Regions from separate parts of the Peribacillus sp. NPDC101480 genome, predicted to be linked through region 2. Evidence: riboswitches for the same ligand, from Rfam matches in the RefSeq annotation. Region 2 holds a riboswitch; each other region holds the start of a gene.
What was found. Region 2 has a riboswitch for cyclic di-AMP ahead of ACQKMF_RS20750 (TrkH family potassium uptake protein). Riboswitches for the same ligand answer to the same signal wherever they lie in the genome.
Positions count from the first base shown of each region.

Region 1 (10,533 bases), on a different contig from region 2:
GTCTGCCATTGCCGGAACAAGAGTGATGGCGATTATTAATGAAGCGACCAATGCGAACACCATTGTTAAGGCGAATGGCATGAATAGTTCCCCGACAGGTCCTGTAACGCTGGCTAAAGGCAGGTATACGGCTACAGTAACGATTGTCGATGAAAGGATAGGGATGAACATTTCCTTAGTGGCTGATCGTATTAATTCGCCGCCTTTTAATTGTTCGCCTTTTAAAGCCATTCTTCTATAAATATTTTCAATGACGACAATGGAATCATCGACTACTCGGCCAATGGCAACCGTCATGGCCCCAAGTGTCATGACATTCAATGAAATATCCATTTGTTTGAGCACCAAAAGCGCTGCTAACAGGGATAATGGAATCGAAATGACGGAAATGAGAGTCGTTTTAAAGTTCCTAAGGAACAGCATGATAACAATGACGGCAAACAGACAGCCGAAGAGTGCCTTACTGATCATGGTTTCAACAGAATCTTTAATCGGTTTAGCTTGATCGAGCGTAGTGTGTACACTTACGCCTTTAAACTCTTCTTTGAAATTAGAGGCTTCTTCGTTTACTTCGTCTACGATTGCAACTGTATCAGCATCAGGTGATCTTGTAACCTGGATTCCAATCGATTCGCTACCGTTTGTTCTTGAAATCGATTCGGCCTTACCGGTGATTTTAACATCGGCAATGTCTGATAATTTGACATTTTGCATTTGGGCAGGACCTGTTGCCATGTCAGGAGTTGATTGATTGGTTTCCGGTCCGGTTTGTGCCGGCGTTCCTGTTTGAGAGCCGCCGGTTAAAGGTATCTTTATATTTTTGAGGTCTTTTAATGTGGAGATGTTTCCATCCACAACGATCGTTTTTTCTTTATCATCAAAGTTATATATGCCAAGCGGCATGTTTACGTTTGCGGCCTGGATAACCTTCTTTACGGTATCTTCATCGAGCCCGTATTGAGCCATCTTTTCCTCGTCGAATACAAGGCTGCCTTCATTTACTTGTTGTCCGGAAATTGATACGGATGTCACGCCGTCAATCCCTTCAAGTTTAGGCACCAACACCTCTTCGACGTTTTTTGTAAGAGCTGGTAAATCAGAACCCTTATCTGTTACACTGAGTGCGACGACAGGAAAAGCGTTTAATTCTAATTTAGAGACGCTTGGGGCATCCACTCCCTCAGGCAGTTCTAATTTCTCTAAAGCTTCTTTCACTTCTTTTACAGCGTCGTCCATATCCGTATCATAATCATATTGTAACTGGACGGAAGAGGCATTAGCCATGGACGAAGAACTGACTAATTCGACTCCTGGCAAATTTGTTACTTTCTGCTCAATCTGGTCCGTAAGTTTATCTGCTACTTCTTCAGGTGCAGCTCCAGGATATACAGTGGAGATGCTTATTAAAGGAGTCGAGATGCTTGGAATGGTTTCTTGTTTCATGTTTAAACCTGAGTATAAACCAGCTGCAACGATGATGATCGTAAGCAACCAGATTGCCAATTTATTCTTTAATGAAAACTTAATTATTGAATTCAAGCTTGTACCCTCCATACATAAAATTGTGACTATTCGGTCATAGACTCAAATATATAGTATATGGATTATGATTGCAACAGATAATAATCGCTAGTGTTAACGTTGTGATTTCAAGGGTTTTGGGATACAATTTGGGAGATGTGACCCATCGGTCACCAAAGGATAAATTTAAGAGATAGGATGAATTTGATGAAAGAAAAAAATAAGATGATCATAGATAAGTCTGTAGAGCTTTTCGCGGAGAAAGGCTATCATGCCACTTCCGTTCAGGAAATTGCTGAAAAGTGTGGGATAGCAAAGGGATCTTTTTATAATCATTTTAAATCGAAGGAAGAATTACTGGTCTCCATTTTTAAATTTTATTATGAAGCGTTGACGGACTCATTGCTTGATCTTGAACTGGATGCTTCATTGTCCAGTAAAGACAAGTTCATGAGGCAAATCACAGTTCACATTGAGCATATGACGGGAAATACCAATTTGATTCAAATGATGATGCAGGAACAAATGGTTCATATCAGCAAAGAACTAGATAAATTTTTACATTATATCCATGAAGAGGGCTTGATTTGGTTCAAGCGTAAAATCATTGAGTTATACCCGGGACTTTCAGCTGATCTTTTGCCGGATTGCACCATAATTTTGGACTCCCTTTTCAAAGGATATATCGGAATATTGATCAGGAAACAAAATGCTTTTGATGTGGAATTATTACCTAGCTTCATATTGAACCGGATGGATTCAATTATCGCAAGCCTGCAGAACATGGAAGATCCATTGTTGAAACAATTTCCCCTACCGGGATGCTCGATGCGGGATATGAGCCCAAAAGAAGAAATCCATTCGATCATCGTCAGGATGCTGGAAGTGGAAACACGTAAAGAAGAGGGAATGGATACACGTAAAAATATGGAAGCTTTAAAGGCAATCCAGGAGGAATTTTCAAAAGCTAGTCCAAGCCCGATCATCTTGGAAAGTCTTTTGTTATTTTTGGAAAAAAATGAAAAAAGGAGTCCCTTGTCTTCAAAGCTTATCTTGATGATGAAGGATTATTTGACAAGTATATGAAAGCTTTACCGAAAGGGGCGTATAGCCTCTTTTTTTCATTTGATCTTAATGAGTTTCAAAAGCGGGGGTTTAGGAAAAGGTAAAATTGATGGGAAGAAGACCATTCTTTCAATAATATGGGGGCGAAAATCATGCGATGGAAAAAGGGAATGCTGATTTATAATGAAAATGCCGGTAATGATAAACTCGAAAGGAATCTTGAGGGTTGTCTTCCGATAATAGCTCCACATATTGATGAGTTTCTCATTCTGCAAACGAAGGAAAAGGGCGATGCATGCCGTTTTTGCTTGGAATATGGTGAAGACATGGATGTAGTTTTCGTATTAGGAGGAGATGGAACGGTACATGAGTGTGTAAATGGCCTTTCGCCGCTTCCGAGGCGGCCCCTGTTTGGGGTTTTACCTGGAGGGACTTGCAATGACTTCTCCAGAACATTAAAGATTCCTCAAAATGTTCGTCAAGCTGCGGAAGCATTAGTGAATGGCAAAGTTCGTTCAATTGATATTGGGCAGGCCAACAACGATTATTTTTCTAATTTTTGGGGAGTAGGGCTTATTTCAGATGCATCAAGCAATATTGATGAGCAGGAAAAAAGCAGGTTTGGTAAGATAGGATATTTATTAAGTGCTATAAGGACAATTGGCGAGAATGCTCCCTTTTCCTATAAGCTAAAGTATGATGGGAATGTTATCGAAGGGGAAGCGGTTATGATTTTGGTTTTGAATGGTTGTTTTATCGGCACCAATTTATTGCCCTTTCCCATGATTAGTCCAGATGATGGACTCTTCGGTGTTGCCATCTTGGAAAATGCAAGCCTTGGTACATTTTTAGAAATAATAGCGATGAAGCGTTCATGGACACAAAATATGATCTCTGACTCTGGGGTGACTTATTTAAATGCCAATACCCTGACCATTGAAACCAAGAGGCCGCTTGATGTGGATATGGATGGAGAGAACTATAGACGAACCCCTGCACGCATTAAAGTCCTTGCCCGACATTTGTCAGTATTAACTCCAAATTAGTATGGTGGGATTAAATATGAATGGGAATGATTATGTGTTTTTTTTGTATATTCATTCCTTATTTCTGCAATTGTTTCCAAAATAAGATAAAATATATGAAGATATATCAATTTTTGCAGGAGGACCACATATGGTGTACCAGGTCAGATTGTTAAAGGGCATTTTAGAGCCTCATCGGAGTCGTTATCAGCTTCAAAATGCAGAGGCAGTCACAAAGCTTGGATTGAAATTACTATTTTTATATTTTCTTAGTCTTATAGTATTCGCCATTGGGGGATATTTTGGCATTGGTTCAGAATCATTCTCCAAAGAAATCACGAAAATGAGTGCCGGTGAATTCGAAGCAGCAAAGCTGCTGATTATGAGCGGCAACATAATAACAGGCATAATCGACCCTTCCATATATATATTTTTATCAGCTCTATTCTTTTGGATCGTTACTGATATCCCATATATAAAATTAGTCATCGTTCAAATGATTCTTTTTGTTTTGCAATTAGTGGAAAAAACATTACTGATTCCTCTATTCGTATTAATGGATATAGGCAGCGATGCCAATCCATTTTCATTGGGGATCATCAGTCAGTATTTTCTCAGAAATGATTATTTCATTCACTTTTTCAGCGGAATCACCATTTTTCAATTTCTTATTATTGCTCTGCAATATTTTTATTTAAAGGAGTTTTCAGAACGAAATAGTTATTTGGTCCTTTTAATGATTGTTCTATTCTATCTGGCCACATGGTTTGTTAAAGCCTTTTTAGCATACATCCAAGTAGGCGTATTTGTATAAGGCGGGTGAAATGAATGAGCGGGAAATGGAAAATTGCAGCGGTCTCCATTGCGTCGATAGTCTTAATAACCGTTAACTTATACCTTATTGAAAAAAAAGAAAGCAAAGTGGAACGAACTGTTTTCGTTGAAAACTGGACTAAGGTAAAAAAAGATACAATTACGGATACTATTCAAACAAATGGGGTAATTAAACCTGTAGAAGAGTATGATATCTATTTTGACACCAAGAAAAATGATTTTAAGAAATTCCTTGTTAAAGAAGGCGATGAGATTACGGCTGGCTCCTCGTTGTTTGAGTATACGACGACCGAACTTGATGCTCTTAAAGCGAACTTGGAAGCGGAGAAAACGGCATCTGAGGGAGAAATTGCAGGTATTGAGGAATACATAGGGAAGTTGAGGTCCTATCAAGGGACCATGACCAGTAATCCTGAAAAAGCAGCCATTGATGAATCTGTGGAAAAAAACTTGAAAATTGATATAACAACAAGTTCCTCAGATCTTATTAAAAGTAACATTGAGCAAGAAATGTACAAGCAGGAACTGGAAAAAAACAGCTTGAATGAAAAAGTGAAAATGCTTGAAGCTAAAATAACTTCAATTGAGGAGCAGTCCAGTGCGATCGTGTCAACGAGTGAGGCTGATGGTGTAGTTAAAAATATCAATAAAAACCTGAATAATCCCATTATATCCATCGTTTCAACAAATATGGCAATTGAAGGGGATTTCTCTGAAGAGGAAATGAAAAAGGCTGAAGTGGGCATGACTATAAAAGCAAGTTCCTCTGATTCAAAAAAGGCATTGAAAGGGACGATAGGTCGCATCCATTCCTATCCCGCTGAAGAGCCGTCATTAAAAAAGGATAACAGATTTCCATTTCAGGCACTAATCGAACCGGAAGGTGAAGAAACGGAAGCTTTGTTGGTGGGATCCAAAGTGAATCTTACTGTAATAACCAATGAGAAAGCCGGTGTACCCTCCATTCCTATAGAAGCCATAAAAAACCATAAACAGCCTTATATTTACAAATTGACTAAAAATGGCTATGTGGATAAACATTACATTACAAAAGGGCTTAAGGCTGAAGGGAAGCAAGAAATCATAAACGGACCGTCGGTAGGTGACGTCATTCTAATGGAGCCGGATGTGTCGAAGAACCATTCTTATTTCATTACCCCAATCCAATTTGGAAAAGTGAAGGCAGCAACTTATAAAAAATTCACCTCTAGGGAAAAAGTAAGATATCTGTTACTTGGCGTATTGGAAAAATAACCGCTTCTTTCATCAAGAGAGGTGATGTCAAATTAGTGATTAATTATATATCAATATAACTTATATTATTAAAAATCGGGAAGAGTAATTATAGATACAATAGTCTCTAATGCAGAATATTCAGACATATTTAAAGATTTTTTCTAGAACTAATGCGAATAAATATTTACAGATTATCATTTTTAGTATAATATTTTATTATAAGTTAACTCGCTTAATCTTATTCCAAGAACGGGGGACCCATTTTTGTGGATTTTATCCGCTAGGGGTGAATTCAGAAATGAAAGGGCATTTGTGTTTCCAATTCCTAACCCGACAGCTAACCTCGTCAGCGTCTTTAAGGGAACATGTGTGAATATTCACGCCAATAAGAAATCGACACATGAAGTGTCTTTTTTTTCGGCGTAAAGACAGAGTTTTTCAAAAAAAGAAAAATTACTTTCTTTTATTAGTATCTTGTTTCCCTTACCGAGACAAAAATGTTTTTGCATCAAAGACTTTATGGAAGGTGAGGAAAGTAAATGAAGAAATTCAAATTAAGTTTAGCTAGCCAAATTTTCATTGGTTTAATTTTAGGGATTATCGTTGGTGCCATTTTTTATGGTAGTGAGACGGCCCAAAACTTTTTACAGCCATTCGGAGACATTTTCCTACGAATGATTAAAATGATTGTAGTACCAATCATTGTGTCAAGTCTTATCGTTGCAGTTGCAGGTGTAGGCGATTTAAAATCAGTAGGTAAACTTGGAGCTAAATCAATATCATACTTTGTTGTAGTAACTATGATAGCGATTGCTGTTGGTTTAATTTCAGCGAATATCATCCAGCCTGGTGTTGGTGTAAATATGGACAAGCTAGAACAAACTGATATTTCTACCTATGTTGATACAGCAGAAACTAAGCAGCATGAATCGTTCGTAGATACAATCGTTCACATTGTGCCATCCAATCCAGTTAAAGCCATGGTAGAAGGCGATATGCTAGCGATCATTTTCTTCTCCGTGTTGTTTGGACTTAGTATTGCGGCCATCGGTGAAAAGGGTAAACCAGTATTCCGTTTCTTCCAAGGTGTAGCTGAAGGAATGTTCTACCTAACTAACATGGTCATGAAATTCGCTCCTATCGGTGTATTTGCACTAATCGGTGTGACGATCTCCAAATTCGGTTTGGAATCTTTAATTCCGTTAGGAAAGTTAGCGCTTTCTGTTTACGGAACAATGATTTTCTTTGTAATAGTCATTCTTGGTCTTATTGCGAAATTTGTCGGATTCAATATCTTTACGTTGATTAAACTTCTAAAAGAAGAATTGATTCTTGCTTTCTCTACTGCAAGTTCAGAAGCGGTTCTTCCTAAGATCATGGAAAAAATGGAAAAAGCGGGATGTCCGAAACATATTGCTACATTTGTTATTCCGACTGGATATTCTTTTAACCTTGATGGTTCTACATTATACCAAGCGTTAGCAGCTATCTTCATCGCTCAAATGTACGGAATCGATTTAAGCATGTATGAGCAAATTACGCTAATGCTAGTGTTAATGATCACATCCAAAGGGATTGCGGGTGTACCAGGTGTATCTTTCGTAGTTCTTTTAGCGACATTGGGAACTGTCGGTATTCCTATTGAAGGTCTAGCATTCATTGCCGGTATTGACCGTATTCTTGATATGGGACGTACAGTAGTAAACGTTATCGGTAATTCACTTGCGGCAATCGTTATCTCTAAATGGGAAGGTCAATTCAACCCGCCTTCCAAAAAAGAATTAGAACAAGTTTCTTAATACAAAAAATCCAGAGTGAAATGTCACTCTGGATTTTTTTTGAATTAAAATGCGCTTTCTTACTTTTGGACGATCCAGAAGCGGCAATCGGAAGAGAAAGCGATGACATCATCATTTTCATGGAATAATTCACTTCGATAAAAGCTTTCGATAACTTTGAACCGTGCTTCTTACAGGCATTCAAGTACTTCAAGTTTAGTTGGGATATGTAGGTAAGTATCTTCTTGAAGCGTCTTTCCGGATGTGAAAATATCCCCGAATTCATAAAGCCTCTCATCTTGTTTACCAACACACCAAATCATTTCCTCTTGCTCCCAGAAGTTCAGGTAATTTTCGTTTTTATCACGGTCATGTGTTGTGAAAATGAAGAGCCCTTTAGGTTTTAAAATACGGTTGATTTCTTTTAAAGCCAATGTGCGGTTTTTTCGCTGGGGAATTTGCATTAAACCATTAAAAGCGAAGATTGCTTTATCGAATGATGAGTCGTTGAAAGGGAGGTCGGTTGCATCGCCAAGGATAAAGGGTATGTCCAGGTTATATTCATGGGCTATTTTTTCGGCTTCATAAAGCATGGCAGGAGTCAGGTCGATTCCCGTTAGATTTTGAAATCCTTTTTTATATAGTGCGAAGGTGGTCCTTCCTGTACCGCAACCGATATCAAGGATTGCATCTTCCTGATTTAAATATTTTTCGAATGCATATTTCTCTGATTGCCACAGACCTATTTTTTTAGTTGCATCAGCATAGACGGAAACGGCTCCATGAAAAGAATTAATGATAAAACCTTTTTCAATTTTATCCATGATTTAATCCTCCAATCCTTCATTCTTACTATAATATGGATACTTTGAGCTAGTCGAGTGTGTACCTTAACATTTGGGTTAATATGGAGTACATGTTTCGCATTATTCACATGGTGCTGATGATGATTAATATTGGGGGTTATATAACTTACGTGAAAACCCAAAAGTTTGGTAAAATAATATTATTGATTAAGAGCTCGGAGGGGGTCAGGTTATGAAGAATGATAGCAATGATATCTTATATATGTATATGCAGGCTTCTGAACGGTTTGTCCTTTTTAATGGACTCAATTTTCGTGAATTCGTCTATTCGCTGCCATATACGTTGGATTCCATCTTATTATTGAAACATGAATTCAATGGCGGGGAATACAATTTGAATGTCCTGCTAGAGAGTGCTTCATCTGAAGATATTGCGAAGCTCGTTAAAGAAAATGTCCGGGCATATGGAGATTTCTGTTGGATCGATTTTGAAGAAAGAGAAGGGTTGGATGAATTGGATGGAAGGGAAATAGCGGAACTATTATATTTAGGGCATGCAAAAACTCATCTGGATCCTCCATTTTTCCGTAAATTGAATAATCAATTTGTGTACCTTGCCCAGGATGATGGCTGGTTCAATAAAATTTATTTTCGTTCTCTTTCGACATATTATATGATGTTAGGAAGCCTGATTCCGCTAAAGCTGGAGCTTTTAAAAGTAGAGAGGACTTGGCTTGGAATCAGAAAGAAAAGAGAGCTGACGGCGATTCCGGCAGAAATCATTGCTTCCTTGGCTCATATTCTGGCAGAGGGGCTCGTTTTTTCCTTTCGGCATGTTAAGTATACAAGAACAAAGATTGAGATACCGGCATGGGTTGTAGGGGATTATTTAAACATGGATGAAATGCATGATGACTTTTCAGATAGAGATATTAAGGAGCCAGATGCCTTTATTACCTTCAATCGAAAAGAAAGGGTATGGGAAAGCGTTATTAAAAATACATCATTCTCCTGATTATCCCAACTTCCGAGGTTCGTGGTTTGGATTATTTGACACTCTTGAAATTTTTCAGGTGTAAGACTTACCATCTCATGCATAAAAGATAAGAGAGGGCGGCGCGCAGGGTGTGGCGGTTTTAACCTGTGTTCCGCCTAATAGTAATCATTGGAAAAGCGCCAATGATGGAAGTTTCGCTTTACCCCGCATTAACAGGCTGTAAGGGAAGCGGCGGCAAATGTAATGAAAAAGAAATGTGGTGGGTCAACAGCCTGTAAATGCCCGATTGGCTCAACTAACCATCATTGGAAAAGCGCCAATGATGGAAGTTTCGCTTTAACCATTTTAGTGTAAAGTGATACAATGAACATGGTTAAAAGAATATTGGAGGGTAATAACTCATGAAAACTAAACTTGGTTTGCTTTATGGTGGAAAATCTGCGGAGCATGAGGTTTCTATGCAGACGGCTTTAGCGGTCATTAAAGCTCTCGATTTAGCAAAGTTTGATATATATCCGATTTACATAACAAAAGAGGGTTCATGGATTAATGGACCGAAGTTAACAGGACCTGCCGAGAGTGTGGAGGCTTTGACATTTACATCGGATAAATCTAGCTCGCCTCTTGCCTTGCAGGCACATTCAACTGATGAAAATAGTGAATCAACAGGGTATGACGTGATTTTCCCATTGCTTCACGGACCGAATGGAGAAGATGGGACCGTGCAAGGGATGCTGGAACTATTGAACCTTCCTTATGTAGGGAATGGCGTTTTGGCTTCATCAGCAGGAATGGATAAGGTCATCATGAAAAACATTTTTGCCCAGGCGGGACTTCCTCAAGTCAAATATACTTGGTTCATTCGTTCTGAATGGGAGAAGAATACTGAAAGTGCCATTAAAAAGGTAGCGGATGAATTGGGTTACCCTTGTTTTGTCAAACCTGCCAATTTAGGCTCCAGTGTCGGTATCAGCAAATGTAATGATGCTGATGAACTGGAAAGAGCGGTAGCGGAAGCTTTTCAATTCGATCGGAAGATCATCATTGAAGAAGGGGTCGTTGCTCGTGAGCTCGAGTTTGGTATTCTTGGTAATGATGATCCATCTTGTTCAGTGGCAGGCGAAATCATCCCTAAGAAAGATTTTTCCTTCTATGATTATTCAGCAAAATATGTTGACGGTAATTCAGCGATGGTCATTCCGGCGGAGATAACCGAAAGCGAGTATGCTGCTTTATCCGAAATGGCCATTACTGCCTTTAAGTCATTGGAT
Region 1 covers NZ_JBNNSB010000016.1:2,998-13,530, forward strand. The annotation lists gene ACQKMF_RS26025 (efflux RND transporter permease subunit) at 1-1,539, opposite strand, end outside; gene ACQKMF_RS26030 (TetR/AcrR family transcriptional regulator) at 1,729-2,607, shown strand; gene ACQKMF_RS26035 (diacylglycerol/lipid kinase family protein) at 2,739-3,632, shown strand; gene ACQKMF_RS26040 (hypothetical protein) at 3,763-4,425, shown strand; gene ACQKMF_RS26045 (efflux RND transporter periplasmic adaptor subunit) at 4,440-5,699, shown strand; cyclic di-AMP (ydaO/yuaA leader) riboswitch at 5,901-6,048, shown strand; gene ACQKMF_RS26050 (cation:dicarboxylate symporter family transporter) at 6,221-7,480, shown strand; gene ACQKMF_RS26055 (class I SAM-dependent methyltransferase) at 7,651-8,283, opposite strand; gene ACQKMF_RS26060 (hypothetical protein) at 8,498-9,280, shown strand; gene ACQKMF_RS26065 (hypothetical protein) at 9,409-9,540, shown strand; gene ACQKMF_RS26070 (D-alanine--D-alanine ligase) at 9,664-10,533, shown strand, end outside.
Region 1: another riboswitch for cyclic di-AMP. It lies ahead of ACQKMF_RS26050 (cation:dicarboxylate symporter family transporter); the one in region 2 lies ahead of ACQKMF_RS20750 (TrkH family potassium uptake protein).

Region 2 (10,533 bases):
TTGCGATTTCTTTATTTATGATTGGAATGATATCTTTATTGAAAAAGGACTCTTCTATTACAATGGGTTCACCATTTAAATATCTAACCCGTTTGAGGTTATAGATTTTGGTTTTCACATTGCATTTCATTTGCTTGGCCAATTTTTCATCGGCTTCAATTAATTCTAACTTCAACACTTTACTTTTCATTTCATCATTTGGAAACACTTTGGTTAAGCCACCCATATCCCTCATCGAAATGCAGCCCGGTCTGGAAAATTCCCTTAGGAATATGCCGCTTCCTTGCACTTGATAGATATAACCCTGCTCAACCAATATGTTGATTGCTTTTCTTATGGTATTCCTGCTGACATCGAACTTCTTCATCAACTCTTCTTCAGTAGGTAACTTTGTATTTAATGTATATTTTCCTTCTAATATTTCTTTCTCCATTTGTTCTACGACCATTCTATACTTTACACCCATATTTCCATATACCTTCCTCTATACATAATGATTTCGAACAATAATTAATGATAGGTTTTCTTTACAATAGTTTATTTTATAACGATTGTAAAGAAACCTCTGTTTCTTTCAGAATGTAGACAAAAATTCGATGAAAAGCCAGTTTACCTGGAGTTTTTTCTAAAAAAAGATTCGAGTTGATTTCAGAAATCCGCTCCCTTTCCGCCGACTGTCTGCCAAGCCTCCTTGGCGCAAGCGTCTGCGGGGTCTCGGCTAGCCAGTTATTCGGCAGGAGTGTCGCAAATTTCTTCAATCCAATAAGAATTACAGAAAAAAACTTAAAGGATAAACTAGTTTTAAACATAATTCGGGATGAGGCCAGTCTACAATTTTTTCAAGAAAAGATTGCAGTTGATTTCAGAAATCCGCTCCCTTTCCGCCGACTGTCCGCCAAGCCTCCTTGGCGCAAGCGTCTGCGGGGTCCCGGCTAGCCATTTATTCGGCAGGAGTGTCGCAAATTTTTTCAATCCAATAAGAATTACAGAAAAAAACTTAAAGGATAAACTTTAAACATAATTCGGGATGAGACCAGTCTACAATTTTTTCAAGAAAAGATTGCAGCTGATTTCAGAGGCCCACTCCCTTGCCGCCGGCTGCTGCCCTCAAAAAAAGAGACATCCAATCGATTAACGATAGGATGTCTCCAAATCTATTGAATGCCATATTGCCGTTGCCCAAACATTGTTTATAGATCTTTCATCCGTTCTAATGTGTAAACAAAATATTCCCAGTTGTTTATGGTCGAAGGGATGCTTAAGTGTTCTTCAGGTGTATGTACGGAAAACATATCCGGTCCGATTGAAACAGTATCCAGCCCTGGTATCTTATCTATGAATACCCCACACTCGATCCCTGCATGCACAGCGATGATTTCAATATCCTCATGATATTTTTCTTTGTATGTCTCTTCAAATAATTTCTTGAGTTTCGAATCAGGATTATAGGGCCATTCCGGATAATCCGCATCAATCAATAGCTTGCACCCAAGCATGTCGGCAATCACCTTTGCCTGCGTGACCATATTATATTTGATGCTTTTGACCGAACTCCTGATTTCACTTTCGAATATCATTTCCGCTTCATTTGTTGTAACGACCCCTAGATTCGTCGAACTTTCCACTAATCCTTCTATTCCCATACTCATACCTTGAACGCCATGCGGGATTACCAGTAAGGAGGTAATGGCTTTAGTCACCGTCTCTTTGGAAAAAACGTTTGAAGAAATCGTTTCGATCTTTTCAAATCTAATCGATACCTCAGGGTCAGAAGATTGCAGTTCATTTTTAAAAGTATCCTCCCATTTCTGGAGTCTCACCGTTATCTTCTGAACATCTTCTACAGAAATCAGTACAGTCGCCTCTGCTTCACGAGGAATCGCATTCCCTTTCAAGCCCCCGTTCATTTGCTGTATGAAGCAAGGAAAGTCTGTCGTTAATTCATGTAATACTCTGCCCAAAAGTTTATTGGAGTTCCCTCTTTCCTTATGGATGGACATACCGGAGTGTCCGCCCTTCAACCCTTTAATCCTGATATTATAAGATACAGCTTCAACATTTGAAACCGATTCCCATCCGATTTGCAGGATTTGCCGAACTCGTATTCCTCCAGCAGAGCTAACCAGCAGCTTTCCATCTTCCTCCGAATCAATATTGATCATCAATTTTCCCTTGAAGTGAGCCGGATCCACGGCAAGTGCACCGTTCATTGTCGTTTCTTCTTCAGTCGTTATGACTATTTCAAGAGAGGGATGCGGAATATTATTCGCATCCAATAATGCCAAAGCATAAGCAACGGCAATTCCATTATCCGCCCCCAATGTTGTATCCGTTGCATACAACATGTCTCCCACAATCCTTAATTGAAGCGGATCCTTCTCAAAATCATGAAGCGTTCCCTTGTTCTTTTCGCAAACCATATCCATATGCCCCTGGATAATGACGGTAGGTGCATTTTCATATCCAGTTGTGGCAGGCTTTTTGATAATCACATTCAGCGCCTCATCCTGGATCACCTCCAGGTTCCTATCCTTAGCGAAGCGAACCAAATAGTCACTGATCGCTTTTTCGTTAGCCGATCCTCTCGGGATTTTGGAAATCGCTGCAAAATAATGAAACACAGGATGTCTCGATAATTCTTCTAACGTGCTATACATGAAAATACACCCTTTCATTTAACATAATTGTATTGCCTCTCATGCTTTTACTTTTCCAGAACGGAGCACTACGACTTTCTTGAACAAAGGATGCAGAATGTACCCCAGGTAAACACCAATCATATTCAGGATCAGGTCATCGACATCCAAACTTCCGCGCCGAAAAACAAACTGACAGATTTCGATGACTGAAATCGAAAGTAATGGATATAGAAATTTCCTTTTAGCTGAGGGCTCTTTCCCTTCCCTTGACAACAAATACAGGCCGAATGGAATGAACAGCCCTACATTGGCGCTAAGGTTATAAAATGACACAAGCCAGTTCATTTCGTTCGATAAATATGAAAGAATCGTAGAAAAAGGAATCAAATTATACGAATATACCTGCCCTTCCGGCCGAAAGAACAGCAAAACCAATAATGATAAACTGTAACTAAACAATGCTGACTGCCATATAGAGCGCGGAATTCTGACCGTTTCACCTCGAAAATAAAGAACCGCAAACGAAACGAAAAGAAGTATACAACACCAGACAACCATGATTACCAAAGGATTCAAATATAATAGAAGCTGAAGAAAAAAAGGTAAACCGCACAAATACATTGCTTGCGACAGCAAAAGGGAAAGCATGACCGATTTTAGAGACATATAACTCCCCCTTTCTATTTCTTTCCAAATCAACTCATATCCTTATATCCTAGGACAACTTTAACAGCCCGTCAACAAACTACTTCAAAGGGAAGCTTTTTAGAATGAATCAACCTATCGGAAGGATATTTCGTCCTTCATCCCCGATAATTCATTCGATGTGTGGGTTTATTCGACCTACATCCGGATAATCCGACCGATGTGTGGGTTTATTCGACCTACATCCGGATAATTCGACCGATGTGTGGGTTTATTCGACCTACATCCGGATAATTCGACCGATGTGTGGGTTTATTCGACCTACACCCGGATAATCCGACCGATGTGTGGGTTTATTCGACCTACATCCGGATAATTCGACCGATGTGTGGGTTTATTCGACCTACACCCGGATAATCCGACCGATGTGCGGGTTTATTCGACCTACACCCGGATAATTCGACCGATGTACGGATTTATTCGACCTACATCCGGATAATTCGACCGATGTGCGGGTTTATTCGACCTTACTCGGATAATTCGACTGTTGTGTGGAATAATTCGATCTTCTTCCAAAAAACAAAAAGCCGGCCCCTCACGATCCAGGAATCCGGCTTTGTTTTACGTTATTCAGATGTAATCATATTAGCAAGGATTGGTATTTAATCCTCATTATAGTGCTCGGTATTTTTTTAAACTAATGATATTGATGGTGATAAAGACGACGGCAAAGGCCAGGAGAATGAGCAGATCCAGTGAAATCTCATTGAACGTGAAGCCTTTGTACATAATGCCGTTCATGGCATCCGATGCGTAATAGAGAGGCATGATCTTGCCGATTTTTTGGAGCCAGTCTGACATGCCATCCAATGGGAAAATCCCTGTAAAGAAGACTTGAGGCACGATGACCAGCGGAATGAATTGTACCATTTGGAATTCAGATGTCGCGAAACTCGATAGCAATGTACCAAGCGATAATGCAACGAGCGCGACCAGTATATTCGTCAATAAAACGAGCCAAATGGAGCCAACAAGGACGATATCCAATACATTGACAGCATATAGTACGACAATTATGGTTTGAATTAGAGCAAATAAGCCATATCCGATCACATAGCCCGCTACGATTTCGTATCTTTTAATCGGGGTGGCAAGCAGCCGTTCCAAAGTACCACTTGTACGCTCCTTCAAAAGCGCAATCCCCGCTATTAAAAATACAAAGAAGAAAACGAAAAAGCTGACGAGCATCGGACTGAAGGTATCAAAACCCTTTGTGTTGGCATCTCCGTAAACATATTTCTCCTCAATTGAAGTAGTGTTTTTTTCATTCCCTTGCAAGCCTTGCATCATTTGCATTTGAACGGCTTTTGCCCGGGTCGGTTCGTCGTTCAAAAGTGTGAGTTTCATTTTCCCATTTTCAACATGCAGCCAGCCATCCGCATTCTTTTCAATCATCTTTTCCTGTGAGAATTCCTCAGCAGCCGACACTTGAAAATCCGCTTTTTTCAATGCTTTAACGATCGTTTCATCACTGCCTGTAACAACGATTTTCAAATCACTTGCTTCTGTATCGAAAATAAAATACATGAGCGTTAAAATGAGCAAAGGAGCTAGGAAGAATAAAGCAAGCGTCCTTCGATCCCGGCGCATCTGCTGAGTAATTCGAGTAACAAGAGAGGCAATTCTCATTTTAAGCCGCCTCCAATCCTTAAAAAAACATCATCAAGCGTTTCCACGGCAAATTGTGTTTTTAAAGCAGCAGGGGTTCCTGCCGCGATGATTTCACCTTCACGCAGCATCGCCAGTTTATCGCATCGTTCCGCTTCATCCATCACATGCGTCGTGATGATGATCGTCTTATCATCTTCATTTCTTAAACGCTCAAGTTCCTCCCAAATCGATTGTTTCAGCAAAGGGTCTATTCCTACTGTCGGTTCATCCAAAATGAGAATCTCCGGATTTTGGATGAGTGCAACCGCCAGTGACAGACGGCGTTTCATTCCCCCGGAATAATGCGCAACCCGAACGCTCAAATCATTAGTCAGCTGTACGATTTCAGCTGCATATTGAATGCGTTCCCTTCGTTCCTTTTTCGAAAAACGGTATAGTTTCGCAAAAAATTCGAGATTTTCAGCTCCCGTCAGTTCTGTATATAAAGCATCGGACTGTGCCATATAGCCGACATCCGTTAACAGTGCTTCATTTGGCACTTCATGATCCAGAACCGTGACTTTACCCGCATCAGGCTTAATCAATCCGACAATCATTTTAATCAAGGTGGTCTTTCCGCATCCGGATGGACCTAATAAGCCAAAAATTCCGTTTTTTTCAATATTCAGGCTTAATGGCTGAATGACCTTTTTCTGATGAAAACCCTTAGCAATCCCTTCAATGGAAATCGCATTTTTCATGCACACACATCCTCCCTCTTTAATTAACACGGTGTTGAGTGTATCATCATTCTAAGGTAGCATTCGTTCTAATACAATCAACACATTTGGAAAAATGTTTAGTGAAGGAGACATTCCATGGCATCGATTCATGAGGATATGGTACAAAAGACGAAAAAGCAGATACAACATCATTTTATTGCACTCGTTGAAGCAGAGGGGTTCTCACATGTATCAGTGAAGAAAATTGCAGAGCGTGCCAACATTAATCGGGGCACATTCTATTTGCATTACACAGATAAATATGAATTGATGGATCACTTACAGCAGGAATTGTTAAATGAACTTCAAACCCGCATTACTGCCATTTTGCCGAAAGAAGCTTTTTTGGCTCTTCATCAACACCAACTTTACCCGCCTTTCGTAGCTATTTTTCAATTCATCAGTGAACATGCCAACGCATTAAGGGCCATTCTTGGTGATCAGGGCGATCCCTCTTTTGCCAAAAAAATAAAGCGAGTATTCGGTGAAATACTGTTGGAGCGTTTGATCAGCCTGCATCCAGCAGCTAAAGATGAAGCATTCCGCATGTATATGCACGCATTCCTGACATCGGCGATTTTAGGGGTGATTACTGAGTGGCTAGAGAACTGTGAAAAACAAACGGCGGAAGAAATGGCGAAAATCCATTTTCAAATCTTGAACTTCATCAGCCAATTGCGCACATTCATCCAATGAACGATTCATTAAAGGCAGGTTCCATCAACATGCCTTTAAATCGGATTACATTTTTTCCTTCGCTTTTGCCTCTAAATAACCAACGCAAAAAAACTCATTATAATAAATGAGTTTCAAAGCAAAACAAGATATGGATTTTTCGCTCAGCATTCCGGATAGAACACAGGGAATAAATAATTGAATACCGCTAATGAATGTTGGATGCAGTTGATTTACCTTAGGGAAAACAATTTTAAGAACGGATTCTTTTTCTTATCCGTTATCCTTAACTCATCCATGATGATTTGATCCTCATGATCGGCTATCCATTTCCTTAGTGCATCTTTATCCTGGCATTGTGTTAAATATGTCTGGCCACCCTTGCCTGTAGCATTAATAACATATCTATTGAACGTCTTCTCCATAATTGCCCGCCTTTTTAATAAAATGTCTTGAATCTTTAAATACAAATGCAATGCTTTTTTCTTTATCATTTACAAAAGAAACATAAAATATATGTTAGAAAATTTTGATTGGCATCGCATGTTCTGCTTGAAATTATTGAATAAAGTACATCGATGCCGGTTATCATAATTGGATTAATCGAACCTATCATAATGTGCTAACTAATATTTGTCAATACGTTTTCTAAATGTAAATAAAACGTAAATTTTCAGTTTTGTTAAAGAAATATTTTTTTACGATTTAGGGGTTTACAACTGCTAAATGATGGGAGTAGAATACGTTTATCAATTTAATGCATTTCGGCCAAAACTCATGGAAATTGAGTACGGAGGACCCAATCATTTGGGGTTAATTCTGCCTTGCAGAAGGGATGAGATCAGCTCTTTCGCCATCCTACCCGTCAGCTAACTTCGTCGGCTAAAGCGAAGGAGGTCATAAGACCGCCTATTTCGGGAGCTTTTTTTGCACGCTTTTTGTGGCAATACAGCTATTCGATGTTTTCGCAGGTCTTTTTATTATGCCTTTAAAAAGATTCGAAAAGCAGATTGATGATTAAAAGTCATACAGTAGGGATGATCATTTGAGAATGACAAAATTGGATCCGCCAAAAATACTTGTACTTGGCTTTGCCATCCTGATACTTATCGGGGCCTATTTATTGACCCTGCCGATTTCCACAGAAAATGGTCATGGTCTTTCTTTTCTGGATGCTTTATTCACCTCGACTTCCGCTACATGTGTAACAGGACTGGTCGTTGTGGATACGGGATCGACCTTCACCACTTTTGGTGAGTTGGTCATCTTAACACTGATTCAGGTAGGCGGCTTAGGGTTCATGACATTTGCGACGTTTATCTTTTTCCTTTTAGGCAAAAAGATTTCTTTAAAAGGCAGGTTAGTTCTGCAGGAGTCGTTAAATAATCTATCCATGGCGGGTGTAGTCAGATTAGTGAAACGGCTTTTAATTTTCACGGCCATCATTGAAGGCATGGGTGCACTTATCTTATCGATTCGCTTTTCTTTTGACATGCCAATCGTTAAAGCGGTCTATTACGGGGTTTTTCATTCCATCTCGAATTTCAATAATGCCGGCTTCGATTTAATGGGGGAATTCAGGAGTTTGACCCCATATGTATCGGATCCATTCGTAACCCTTACCGTCGCCTTCCTCATCACGTTTGGAGGAATAGGTTTTATCGTAATGAATGAACTATATGAATATCGGAATACCCATCGTTTATCAGTACATACGAAGATCGTTCTAGCGACTAGCTTAACCCTTACGATTGCCGGAGCAATTTTAATCTTTCTATTCGAGTTCGGCAATGCCAAGACATTGCAGCCTTTATCTTTCATGGGTAAAACGCTGTCATCATTATTTCAATCGGTATCACCAAGGACGGCAGGCTCCAATACGCTGAATATCCCTGATTTAACTCAACCAACATTACTGCTCATCATTTTTCTGATGTTCGTCGGGGCATCACCCGGATCGACTGGCGGCGGGATTAAAACGACTACATTGGCGACGCTTGTCGGTACCGTTTGGTCACAGATTAAAGGAAAGGGTGATGTGGTATTATTCCGTCACCGCATTGTGAATGAAACGATTTTTAAAGCATTATCCGTTACATTCATTGGCGTATTCATGGTTTCACTCATCTCCATTCTGCTGACCATCACTGAAAGCGGAACTGACTTTTTGATGATTTTGTTCGAAGCCACTTCAGCTTTCGCCACCGTGGGACTTTCAATGGGTTTGACCCCGGAATTATCACCGGTCGGCCGGATGCTCATCATTTTCACGATGTTTGCAGGACGTGTTGGTCCTTTGACTTTTGCCTTTGCTATCGCCACGAGGCGCAAGCCAGATCCATTCCGACGTCCAAAAGGGAAAATCATGATTGGTTAATAATGAATGAAGGAGCGTAAAAGATGGGAAAACGACAATACGCCGTGATAGGTTTAGGCAGATTTGGAACCAGTGTGGCCCATAGATTATATACGGCAGGCCAAGAGGTTTTGGGTATTGATGTGAACGAGGAAAGAGTCGAGAATGCGGAACTGAACGTTACCCATGCAGTCATGGCGGATACGACCGAAGAAGAGACATTGAAAGCAATCGGAATCCGTAATTTCGATTGTGTCATCGTAGCCATCGGAAATGACATGCAATCGAGCATTTTAACTACCTTGCTTTTAAAAGAGCTTGGGGTCAAAAAGGTCATTGCCAAAGCACTTAATAAAAATCACGGTCAGGTGCTTACTAAGATTGGTGCCGACTGGGTGATCTATCCTGAGAGGGATATGGGGGAACGGGTCGCGAATCAGCTTCTTTCCCCTAACATGCTGAACTATATAGAGCTCTCCAAAGAATACAATATCGAGGAAATCATCCTCCCCATGAGCATGAAGGGAAAAAGCCTCAGGGAGCTTGATTTACGGGCAAAATATAATATCAGCGTCATTGCCATCGTGAGTAATGGGGAAATTATCATAGCACCCTCACCGGATCAGGATATCCATGAAAAAGATATGCTTTTAGTGGTTGGCAATAAAGAAGATCTAGCCTACTTCGCCAATATTGAATAACTGGCAGGTGCCAGCTCTTTCTTCATTGAGCCCGATACCTTATTTTTGAATGCAAGCATTATACATACGAGAAGATCACCATATGGAGGTCTTCTCGATGAAATTTATAACGAGTATTCCCATGCCCTGGATATGTATGTATTATTTTATCGTACTGATCGCTTGGGCAAGAGTGGACTTTATCGTCACTTTATCAAAAGGCAGTTGAAGCTTAACGGCAGTCATGGCTATTTCCGGCCGAAGTCCTGAAAGGGTTGTTTGAATTCCGATCAAATGTAAGGATTCAATCAATTGTGACAGCTGGTGGGCGGATGCACTATCAATTGCATGAACGCCCGAGAGGTCAATGAAAAGCCTGGTGACATTTTTTTCAGCGCACTTTTGTAAGGTGTTTTCAAGTAAGGACATGCCCCTCGCCGTATCAATATCGCCTATCAGGGGAAGTAACGCCGTATTATCTTTAAGCGAAATGATGGGAGTGCTCAATTCATCGATCGTTGCCTGTTGGGCTTTCATGATTTTATTGGCATACCTATGATTCGCTTCCGTAAACTTCTCCATCACTTCGCTGAACACCTTCACCACTATCCGATACCAGGAATTTATTTCCGCCTGCGTATAGTTTTCTCCATGCAATCCCACAAACCGGTCAATATAATCCAGGTATTGCTCTTGCGTTCGAGAAAACTCCCTCAATATAAAATAGATGGGTGTGTTTAAATGCTGCTCATCCTGACCGATATCTTCAATCCACTCACCAAGCTGCTCAAAGAATTCCCTCTCCTCTGTATCAAAGACCTGAAAGAAACGTAAATGGAATTCATTATTTTGCTGCTTAAGTTTTTTAATCACATTGGGATCTGGTGAGCTGTAAACCCCCGCCTTATCGTTTTTATTCAATGTTGCGTACCATTCCTCAGTCAATTGTGCTGCCACACCCAATAAAAAGGAATATAATTCTTTATTTCTGTGCATAAACTCCTCCTATTTAGTTTTTTATAAAAAGCAGTCGATAAATCTAACGCTGAAATCAGCATTGTCAGGGTATTGAAAAATTATCAACAAAGTAAGCATCGAAGAAAACC
Region 2 covers NZ_JBNNSB010000006.1:314,969-325,501, reverse strand. The annotation lists gene ACQKMF_RS20785 (GntR family transcriptional regulator) at 1-466, opposite strand, end outside; gene ACQKMF_RS20780 (aminoacyl-histidine dipeptidase) at 1,191-2,657, opposite strand; gene ACQKMF_RS20775 (VanZ family protein) at 2,697-3,305, opposite strand; gene ACQKMF_RS20770 (ABC transporter permease) at 3,957-4,973, opposite strand; gene ACQKMF_RS20765 (ABC transporter ATP-binding protein) at 4,970-5,695, opposite strand; gene ACQKMF_RS20760 (TetR/AcrR family transcriptional regulator C-terminal domain-containing protein) at 5,813-6,412, shown strand; gene ACQKMF_RS20755 (hypothetical protein) at 6,625-6,816, opposite strand; cyclic di-AMP (ydaO/yuaA leader) riboswitch at 7,148-7,290, shown strand; gene ACQKMF_RS20750 (TrkH family potassium uptake protein) at 7,443-8,768, shown strand; gene ACQKMF_RS20745 (potassium channel family protein) at 8,792-9,448, shown strand; gene ACQKMF_RS20740 (STAS domain-containing protein) at 9,590-10,423, opposite strand.

Region 3 (10,533 bases), on a different contig from region 2:
TATTCAAGAGCCAGTGTCTCCGTAAGCAGCTTCACCCCGCCCTTGCTTGCTGCATAGTGAACGAATAAAGGCCAGGGAATCATCTCATGTACACTGGACATGTTTATAACATTCCCTTTAATGTCGTTCTCGACAAAATACTTGATAGCTTCACGGCAGCCCAAGAAATTTCCCGTTAAGTTGGTATTGATTACCCTATTCCAGTCGCTTAACGGCATCTCGTGAGACGGAACCGGATTTTCAATTCCTGCATTATTGATGAATATATCGAGTTTCCCGAAATTCTTTATCGCTGATTGAACAAGATTAATCACATCTTCTTCAACGGTGACATCGCCTTTTACTGCAATTGCTTCCCCGCCATTTGTTTTGATTTCCTCCATTACACTATCCGCTTCCTCTGATTTAGTGCGATAATTAACCACGACCTTTGCCTTTTCCTTGGCAAAGCGAATGGCCATCGCTTTCCCTAAACCAGTGGATGAACCGGTTATAACAACGACCTTACCTTCTAAATCTGTATACATTTAATCACCCTCCAATTAACTTTTTGCCATCCCGAGCATAATCCCAGCAATGATGATCAAGATAATTCCGATTATGATTCCAATTAGTTGGCGTTTCGTTTTCTTTTCACGTAAAATGATGATCCCGCCGAGAGTTGAGATGACAATGCCCATTTGCGAAAGGGAAAAACTAGTGGCCACTCCCACACGGGGCTGGGATATGAATAAAAACATATTCCCTGCAGCCCATATCAATCCCGGAATGATATTGCGAATCGTATATTTATTAAACGGTTTATGTTTAAAAGTCAATAACAGACCGCCTATCACCATCCCTATCGCTTGAGGGAACAACGCTGACCATCCATCAACATCGAAAAGACGGGCCACGACCACATAAACCAAATAACCGAATGTCGAGATGAGGAGAATAACAATTCCTTTCTTCAAGTTTCCCGATTTGCCCTCTTTTGATTCTTTATCCTCCAGTGAGGTCAAGACGATTCCTATAATAATGAAAACTAATGCCAAGACGCCTAAAATGATCGCTTTCATTGTGGACCATTCGTTAAAAACGATGACCCCGAATAAAGTCGTTGAAATGAGCTGCATTCCAGTAGATATCGGCATCGTTTTGGATACTCCCATTAAATCAATGCTCTTAAGCTGATTAGCTTGTCCAACGGCCCAAAACAATCCAGAGACAACCCCGACTCCAAACACGAGAAATGACAACTTAATATCGGCAAAAATATAAACACCTATTGAAAAAATCAATGCGCCAATGGTTGTACCCAGTGTTTGACTATATGGCCCACCCCCGAGTTTCACATTAAATAAAACGATGCTTCCCCAGAATAGTGCCGGCAAGAGAGCTAATAATATATCCATATTCAACCCCCATATATGTAAGTTCAAAGCTAATAAATTTCATTTTGTCTTCTTTTTAATATGTTCGCTTTATTTGAATTGACCCTTGGTAATTTTATGAAGTATTTTTGCAAAAATAGTGTTCAACACAAAGAAGGCTTCCGATGCTAATAATATCGGGAGCGTTTAGTTGGAGAAAAGACAGCTGTACTGCGGTCTTTCCCTTTATAAGATTATAAAAAAAGCAAACCTTATGCAGGTTTGCTTCCAGTTATAGATATGGAACTTATTTCTTCAAATGATATGGCACTGTCGTTACAACCACATTTCTTTTATAAAGTAAGTAGGCGCGAATCAGTAAACTTGATTGGTTATGAAGTATATTGTGCCAGCCCTTCTTCGGAATGAATTGGGGGATGACCACCGTAACTTTATAATTGGATTCACTCGCCTTATGTTCAACTGTATCCACAAATTTAGTTAGTGGCTGAATGATACTTCTATAATAAGAATTCAGTGTAACGAGTCTGACATCCGGCTGCCACTTTTTCCACTTTTCTCCGAATTTCTTTTCATCTTCTCTTTCAAAAGCAACATAAACGGCAATGACCTGATTTGCTGAGAGCGATTTTGCATAATTTAAAGAGTTCTCAACCACATGAGTTATACCTGCCACAGGTACGATAATGATATTTCCTTCAATTGGTAAGATCGGCTCGCATGTTGTAATCCTTAGTTGGTCACCAACTGCTTCATAATGCTTGTTAATCCGATGAAAAATTAAAATGATGATAGGTAAAAAAATCAAAACAGGCCAAACCTGAGTAAATTTGGTTAAAAAGAATATCATCGTGACGATAAAGCTAATTATGGCACCAATTGAATTTATGGTTAATTTCATCTTCCAGCCTTTTGGCTTTTCGCGAACCCATTTAACGATCATGCCAGTCTGGGACAACGTAAATGGAATGAATACCCCTACTGCATAAAGCGGAATGAGATTTTCAGTATGTCCTTCAAATGCGACAATCAAGATGATGGATGCAAGTCCCAGTATGATGATTCCATTGGAATACCCTAATCGGTCCCCTCTGATCGTAAACGCCCTTGGTATGAATTTATCCTTCGCAAGATTTACCGCAAGCAGAGGGAAAGCCGAATAGCCAGTATTGGCCGCAAGTATCAAGATCAGGGCAGTCGTACCTTGAATGAAGAAATACATGAAATTCCGTCCAAAGATCTCTTCAGCAATCTGGGAGACGACAGTTACCTCTGCGCTGGGAACAATGCTTAAATAATAGCCTAAGAATACGATTCCTGAAAATAATACAGCTAGCAATGAACCCATCGCTATTAAAGTTTTCGCAGCATTATTCGGGGCTGGATCTTTAAAGTTCGGGATTGCATTGGAAATTGCTTCTACTCCTGTCAAGGCGGAGCTTCCTGATGCAAATGCTCTTAGCAGTATAAATAAACTGATGCCCGCTACCGGAGTCCCGATTGATGTGTGCAATTCAGGTGAAACTCCTCCTGTTAAAATCTTGTAAATTCCAACACCGATCAAGATGAACAAGGCTAAAACGAATAGGTACACCGGATAGGCCAAAACAGAGGCTGACTCCGTAACCCCCCGAAGGTTCAGGATTGTAAGTAGAATCACGAATATGATGGCAATGACGACATTATAGGAATGCAGGCCAGGAAAAGCGGACGTGATTGCATCTGTACCTGCAGAGACACTTACAGCCACAGTTAATATATAATCTACCAATAAAGATCCTCCAGCTATCAGCCCTGGATTGACTCCTAAATTGTTTTTTGAAACCACATAGGCCCCCCCGCCATGCGGATAAGCGAAAATGATTTGTCTATAAGACAAAATCAAAGCAGTTAAGAGGATCAATACTCCGATCGCGATAGGGATGGAATACCAGAATGCTGCAGCACCGACCGTGATCAGGACGATCAATATTTGCTCCGGCCCATATGCAACCGAAGACAAAGCATCAGAAGATAATATCGCCAAAGCCTTTGTTTTGTTAAGCTTTTGTTCACCAAGTGCATTTGACTTTAAAGGTCTCCCAATCAAGAACCTCTTTATAGAAGATAACATCAAGATTTCACCACCATAGTTAATTTATAAGTTTATGTTACCCAGCTGTAGCAAAAAACTAGACGAAACATAAAAATGCCTACAAGTCATAGCTAAATAGACCTGTAGACATCAATTTTTTTGTCTAACAAGCTCCACCTTCCTTCTCATATAACGCTTACGAGGTTAGCTGTCGGATTCGGACCTAAGAGTAGCCCTACCTTTTTAAAAAGGATTCACCCCTTGGATTGTAAACAATCCCAATAACGGGTCCCCCGCACCATAAGGTTTAAGCGATTTAGAAATATGAAACTGTTGATTATCATACTCCCGTGAAATGGAAATGTAAATGAAAATTTTGCTCAAAAATAAATAATTCTTTGTAAGTGAGGTTTTGTTCTTGGCTTATATAACATAAGTCATGCAATGACATGATTCGAAGGTAGGAAAGGAGGTAAGTAAAGGTCAAAATCCAGGGGCATATGAACAAAAGGTGGTCCGAAAAGGAAAAAAATCACCTTCATGAAGAATGCGATGAATTAACCAGATCTGCCCCAGCTCGGATCGTCATTAAAAGGGTAAACTTGCATTAAATATCAAATTCCGCTTTTATTCCCGTCCAATAGGGGCACTATTCCACTGATTCACCTAATTAGTTCCTTCCTTCTTGAATTGGTCTCAGATTGCTTTTTTTAAAGACAAAGTATTTCTGGCCAATATAGTTAAGCACGGTATAAAAGATTGTTCCTATGAGAACAGCCAAATTTTGTTGTATGGATAAATGGACGGATCCTTCCAGTGATTCCGCAATGGCTTGGCCTATAGAATAAGCGGCGGAATAACAAATCAGGATGACGCATAAGAAACGGGCAACTCCTCGCCGCCATTCTATATCACTTTTAAAGGTAAAAGTCCTGTTCAAAAGAAAACTCGTTACTGCTCCCGTTCCATTGCCGAAAAAGGTGGAGACCCAGTAAGATAATTCAAGAACATTCATAAGAAAAAGCATGATGGAAAGTCCAACCGCTGTATTGACTATCCCAACCAATAAAAAGCGGATAAAGGAGTTAGTGTGTTTTAGATAGTTTCTCAATACTGTTCCGTTCATTATCTAGTTGCTCCCGTTTTTTTAAATCGAGCGGATTAAATAAATCAAGATCAACAATATATTTAGGCCGGCGTTTGGATTCATTATAGATTTTTCCGATATATTCCCCAATCAAGCCGACAGCAATCAACTGCAGTCCGCCGATCAACCATATGGAGGTGATTAATGAGGTCCAACCAGTTTCGGTCTGCCCATAAAACTTTAACCATAAAAAGTAAGACCCAAAGAGTAAGCTAATGAAAAAGGAAAGACATCCTAGCCATAATACAAGCCGGATCGGTGTAACTGAAAAGGAAGTAATGCCATCAAGCGCAAAAGCAACCATCTTCTTAAATGGATATTTCGTTTCCCCAGCCAATCTTTCTTTTCGGTCATAATAAACAGAATCCGTCTTAAACCCAATAAGCGGGACAATCCCCCTTAAAAAGAGATTCGTTTCATCAAATCGTTCCAACTCCGCGATCGCCCTTCTGCTCATCAGCCTGAAATCGGCATGATTATAGACAAGGTTAACCCCCATCTTGTTCATCAATTTATAAAAACCAGTTGCAGATGTCCGTTTAAAAAATGAATCAAGGTCCCTTTTCTGGCGGACACCATATACGATTTCACATCCTTCATTGAATTTCCGAATGAATTCAGGGATGACTTGAATATCATCCTGTAAATCTGCATCAATGGAAATCACACAATCCGAGGCTTCCTTGGCTGTAAACAATCCTGCCAGGAGTGCATTTTGATGTCCTGCATTCCGGGAAAGCTTTAGCCCGCGAACCAATTCATTATTGATCGTTTCCTTATAAATGATCTTCCAAGTTTGATCTTTGCTTCCATCATCAACCAGCAGGACTTTACTTTGACCAGAAACAACGTTTTCTTCGACTAATCCCCTCATCAATCCACAAAGCTGGGAAATGGTATCCTGCAAAACGCTTTCTTCGTTATAACAAGGTACAACAATCGTTACTATCGGTGAATTCATTCTATTCCCCCCTTTTCACATGACTCTGTATAAATGAATTTTCCATTTGCTTCCCTTCTTTGTGAAAACCCCATCTAGCACCAATCCGTTCTCCTTCGCGTTGTTGATTGGGATGGCAGAAAATATATATTTGCCACCTAATCCTTTAAAGGCATCCATATTAAGATCCAAATTTTCCAGCTCTTTCTTCGAGCCTTTCTTGAACATATAATGCTTCCCAAGCTCATCGGTAAATAGGTAACAACGTCCTCCCCATTCATCAAAGTAGATTCTGATGTTTTTATTCTTAGCCAATTCGTTTTCAATTATTTGACGAAATTGATGTTTGTAAGAAAGCGGATAGAAATTGTTATAGCTATCGAGCGTGTAAAATCCATTAAATTGTGCGATTGCAGGATGCAGCCCAATGCTAGCAACACGATACTCTTCCTGTGGAAGGTCAATATGATCTTTTATTTCCTGGAAAAGGCTTTCTGAATAGAACTCTTTAAAAGATGGTTTTTTATTGTAAGTGATTTCTTCATTGAAGCCCATTAAGATCATAATTTGGACGGCGATGAAAATGGAAAGGGTTTTCTTAGCATAATCGCTGTGTTCCCAAATGATTTTTATCGCGAGGGCAAAGCCCAAATAAATCACCATCGGCCTTAAAAAGTGAAATCTGGCAAAATTAAAGGTATCCAGGGTGTGAAACCTTTCCGTCAAAGGAACCCAGCCTTTATAAAACCAGAATGCGTACCATGCTGAGAGTATAAAGTTCAAGCCGAATAAAAATACATATACCTTTTCCTGTCGCCACAGTTTTTTGGTCAGAATGATATAAAGAGCAAAGACTGTAATCGGCAGGATAATAAGCGCATGTACAGTCATGACATGCGTGTGTCCAAGAACGAAATTTTTGAAAGTGAGCTTGATGACCCAATCAAGCGGCAGCCTTGCGTGAAAATATTCATCTCTGCTATTTGGCTCCGAATCAAAAATGAATGAAGACACCAAACGATACTCCACCAAACCAAAAATGAAGGTCATATACACGATCGAAAGAAGAAACGTTATATTCCACCCTTTTCTCCTGATCACATCCGTTAACCAAAGAAAGCCCATTGCAACAAGGAAAAAGAAAAAACCAAGCACGATGCTTGAATAAAGCGGCAAAAGTGTAAGGACCAAATAATTCTTCCACGAATGATCCTTGCTGCGAATATTCAAAAAAGCCCAAAGTGCAAGCGGCATCCCAAGTGTACTGAGCATTCCCGACGGCCAAAATGGGGTAAGGGCAAAGGCCAAGGATGTTCCAACCCTGATCCAACCTGATTGGCTTCCTGTAACCAAATGTTTCTTTAATAAGATATACATACCAAATAATGCAATAAATCTTGTTAATGCCTGGCTTATTGCATATGCAACCATTGTCGGAAAAAGTGCGTAAAGCCACACGATAATACTGAACTCACTGCCAAAGGCATTTCGGGGCAGACCATTCATGATCTGGGGAATTTTGGCGTCTATCGCACCGAATAACTCACCGCTTTCTGAAAGGACTTTATACCAGGCAATGTTGGAGTCCAAATTATCATGTACGCGAATATGCGCATTTTCTCCAAGGATGAATAAAGGAGAAAGATATAAAACAATGACGAGTAAGGCAAAAAGGATTTGTGTTCTCTCTTGTTTTTCAATTGGCAACATATACACCTCTTGACCAAATTCATATATCCATAATATTTGCTTCAAAGGTAAATCTATTCTTTTTCAGGAATTTATTTTAACCTATTTTGATATAGGTCAACCAATGGCCACATAAAATGAAGGGTAGAACTAAAAGCATATAAAAGAACCTTAAAAAGGGGCTGGGCTATGATAAAGAAAGCGGTGATTCCAGCAGCCGGTTTAGGAACACGATTTTTACCTGCTACGAAAGCTCAACCAAAGGAAATGCTGCCGATTGTCGATAAGCCGACCATTCAATATATTATCGAGGAAGCGGTTCAATCAGGGATTACAGATATTATCATCGTTACGGGTAAAAACAAACGTGCAATTGAAGATCATTTCGATAAATCCATTGAACTGGAAATGCTTCTGCAAATGAAAGGTCAAAATGAGCTGCTTAAGATCGTGGAGAACATTTCCAACATGGTGGATATCCACTATGTAAGACAAAAGGAACCTTTAGGTCTCGGGCATGCAGTATTATGTGCCAAAACTTTTATCGGAAACGAACCTTTTGCCGTCCTGTTAGGGGATGATATCGTGGATAGCCAGGTTCCAGCTTTGAAGCAGTTGATGGAACGGTATAACAAGGTTCAAGCGAGCATTATCGGATGTAAGGAAGTGTCACCTGCCGATGTCTCCAAGTATGGGATCGTAAATTTCCAAGAACGATATGAGGATTTATTTCTGGTAAGAAACTTAGTGGAAAAGCCAAAAGTGGAGGATGCACCATCAACACAGGCGATTATTGGCCGATATATTTTATCACCTGAGATTTTTGAAATCCTTGAAACCGTACAGCCCGACCGGAAGGGGGAGATCCAGCTTACCGAAGCTTTAGACCTTTTGTTAGAAAAGGAACCATTATATTCGTATATCATCGAAGGAAATCGATATGACGTCGGCGATAAATTCGGCTTCCTTCAGGCTTCAATAGATTTCGCCATGAAACGACCTGAACTTCGTGATCAGCTAATAACATATTTAAGGCAGTTGTTCCCTTAATCAAGTATATAACCCACGCCCAATTACCTAGAGGTGATTGGGCTATTTCCACATACCATCATCACTAAACTAGATATAACAGTCTTTTATAAATGCTTCCGTGAAATGTAAATGCAAGTGAAAATGTTGGACAAAGAAAGAATAATTTATTAAAAGTGAGGTTATGTTGATAACGTATACTTCATTATTTATCCAAACAACGATATCCAGAAAGGATTGTACATGCATAAAAAAACTAATAATCCAATAATATCAGATGAATTCCTAGATCAAGTGGTAAAGGAAATCAATGCAGAATTTGGCGGGCCCATTAAAGAAAAAAATGATCGCTTCCAACATAGGGACGATGAAGAAAGAAGGTAAATCCCACATCATCAAATCTAAAGCTTTCATGAAAAACTCTGGCTCTATTCAGCCAGAGTTTTTTTATGGCTTCTTATATAACCTTATTACTCCCATAGAATTATCCGCCCTTTCTTTAACGACTTGTCCAAACCAATTTAACTGATCCTCATAGAATGATTACATGTAATTATTTTAAAGAAAGGGGAAAAACCACATTGAGCCACGCTGATGATGTCTTCCGCACTTCTCCAAAGGTTCCAAAAGGAAGGGTGATTTCCGGACATACAAAGGAGTTTCAAGCAGATCCCATTGGTTTTCTGACCCGATTGGCCAAGGAATATGGAGAAGTCGCTAAATTCCGTTTGGGCCCATTCCAAAATGTTTATCACGTTTTAAATCCTGATTTAATAAAACAAATACTCGTAACAAAACAAAAATCCTTCATCAAATCCAAGGACTTCAATGTTTTAAAACCGCTTATCGGTGAAGGTCTGCTTACAAGCGAAAAAGACTTTCATATGCGACAGAGAAGGCTTATCCAACCCTCTTTCAAAAAGAATCATATTAGCCAATACGCCAAGGATATGATTGATACCACAATGGATTATATATCAACTTGGCAACATGATGAAGAACGGATCATAACGAAGGATATGATGGACATCACTCTCGGGATAATCAGCAAGACGATGTTCAGCATGGAATTCAAGGATGGGTATGAAATTGTTGGAAAACCGCTGGAAACCGCTTTGAGAATTACAGTCAAAAGGATGAGAAAGATTTTCCGTATGCCATTATGGGTACCTACCAAAATCAACCGTGAATATAAAAAGGCGATACAAAGACTTGATAAAGTGATTTACGGCATTATTGAAAAACGGAAGAACGACACAGTAAAGCATGAAGACATGCTTGGGATCCTGATGGACGCACGTGATGCCGACGACGGATTGGGTATGACAAGCCATCAGGTCCGTGATGAATTGATGACTATTTTCCTTGCTGGTCATGAAACGACAGCAAATGCTCTTTCCTGGGCACTGTACGCAATTTCGAAGCATCCAGAAATTCAAGTCAAGCTTTTCAGTGAAGTGAATAGCATAATCGGTCACCGGACACCCAAGCCTGAAGACTTCATGAAATTACCATACACTCAAAATATCATTCATGAAACACTTCGCCTGTACCCGCCACTGTATATCCTATCCCGTGATGTGACGGAGGATGTCGTAATAGGAGGATATCGCTTTAAAAAAGGCGATATGATTCTAATAAGTTCTTATGTGATGCAGCATGATCCAGAGTATTTTGATCAACCGGAATCATTTATTCCTGAAAGATTTGAAAATAACTTCATGAAAAGCCTGCCTGCGTTCGCTTACTTTCCGTTTGGCGGAGGGCCGCGGGTTTGTATCGGCAATCATTTTGCGATGATGGAAGCGGTGTTTGTCCTGGCCTGCATTGCAAAGCGGTATAGGATAAAGCTTGCACATGATCATCATGAAGTAACCCCCCTTCCATCCCTTACACTCAGACCTAAGAGTGGACTGCGCATGGTGATAGAAGAAAGAGATTCAGAAGCCTTCGAACCTGGCGCATCCAATTTTTAAAGTGAAAATCTCATATAAACATAACATTTCATTGGTTCGATTACCGCCTATAACAGGCTTGCCTATTCTTTTGGAAAGGAGGGATGAAAAAATGTATATGCTCCATTCACCACGGAAGGGAATCATCCACACTGAATTGCACTATTTAGGGATGGCCTCGCAGGTATATTCCGGTTATTTGGAATTTCTAAGCGAAATTGACCCGATACAAGAAACCGAACACCTACAGCCGCCCCTTCTCCCCTTTTTAAATGAAAACGGATAGTCTCGTTAGCTTCTCCCGCTTCGTACCTTATATTAAA
Region 3 covers NZ_JBNNSB010000001.1:165,107-175,639, reverse strand. The annotation lists gene ACQKMF_RS00920 (SDR family oxidoreductase) at 1-527, opposite strand, end outside; gene ACQKMF_RS00915 (RhaT/GlcU family sugar-proton symporter) at 543-1,397, opposite strand; gene ACQKMF_RS00910 (APC family permease) at 1,663-3,489, opposite strand; cyclic di-AMP (ydaO/yuaA leader) riboswitch at 3,628-3,774, opposite strand; gene ACQKMF_RS00905 (GtrA family protein) at 4,121-4,576, opposite strand; gene ACQKMF_RS00900 (glycosyltransferase family 2 protein) at 4,536-5,558, opposite strand; gene ACQKMF_RS00895 (DUF6044 family protein) at 5,574-7,247, opposite strand; gene galU (UTP--glucose-1-phosphate uridylyltransferase GalU) at 7,416-8,276, shown strand; gene ACQKMF_RS00885 (hypothetical protein) at 8,499-8,639, shown strand; gene ACQKMF_RS00880 (cytochrome P450) at 8,837-10,231, shown strand; gene ACQKMF_RS00875 (hypothetical protein) at 10,323-10,496, shown strand.
Region 3: another riboswitch for cyclic di-AMP. It lies ahead of ACQKMF_RS00910 (APC family permease); the one in region 2 lies ahead of ACQKMF_RS20750 (TrkH family potassium uptake protein).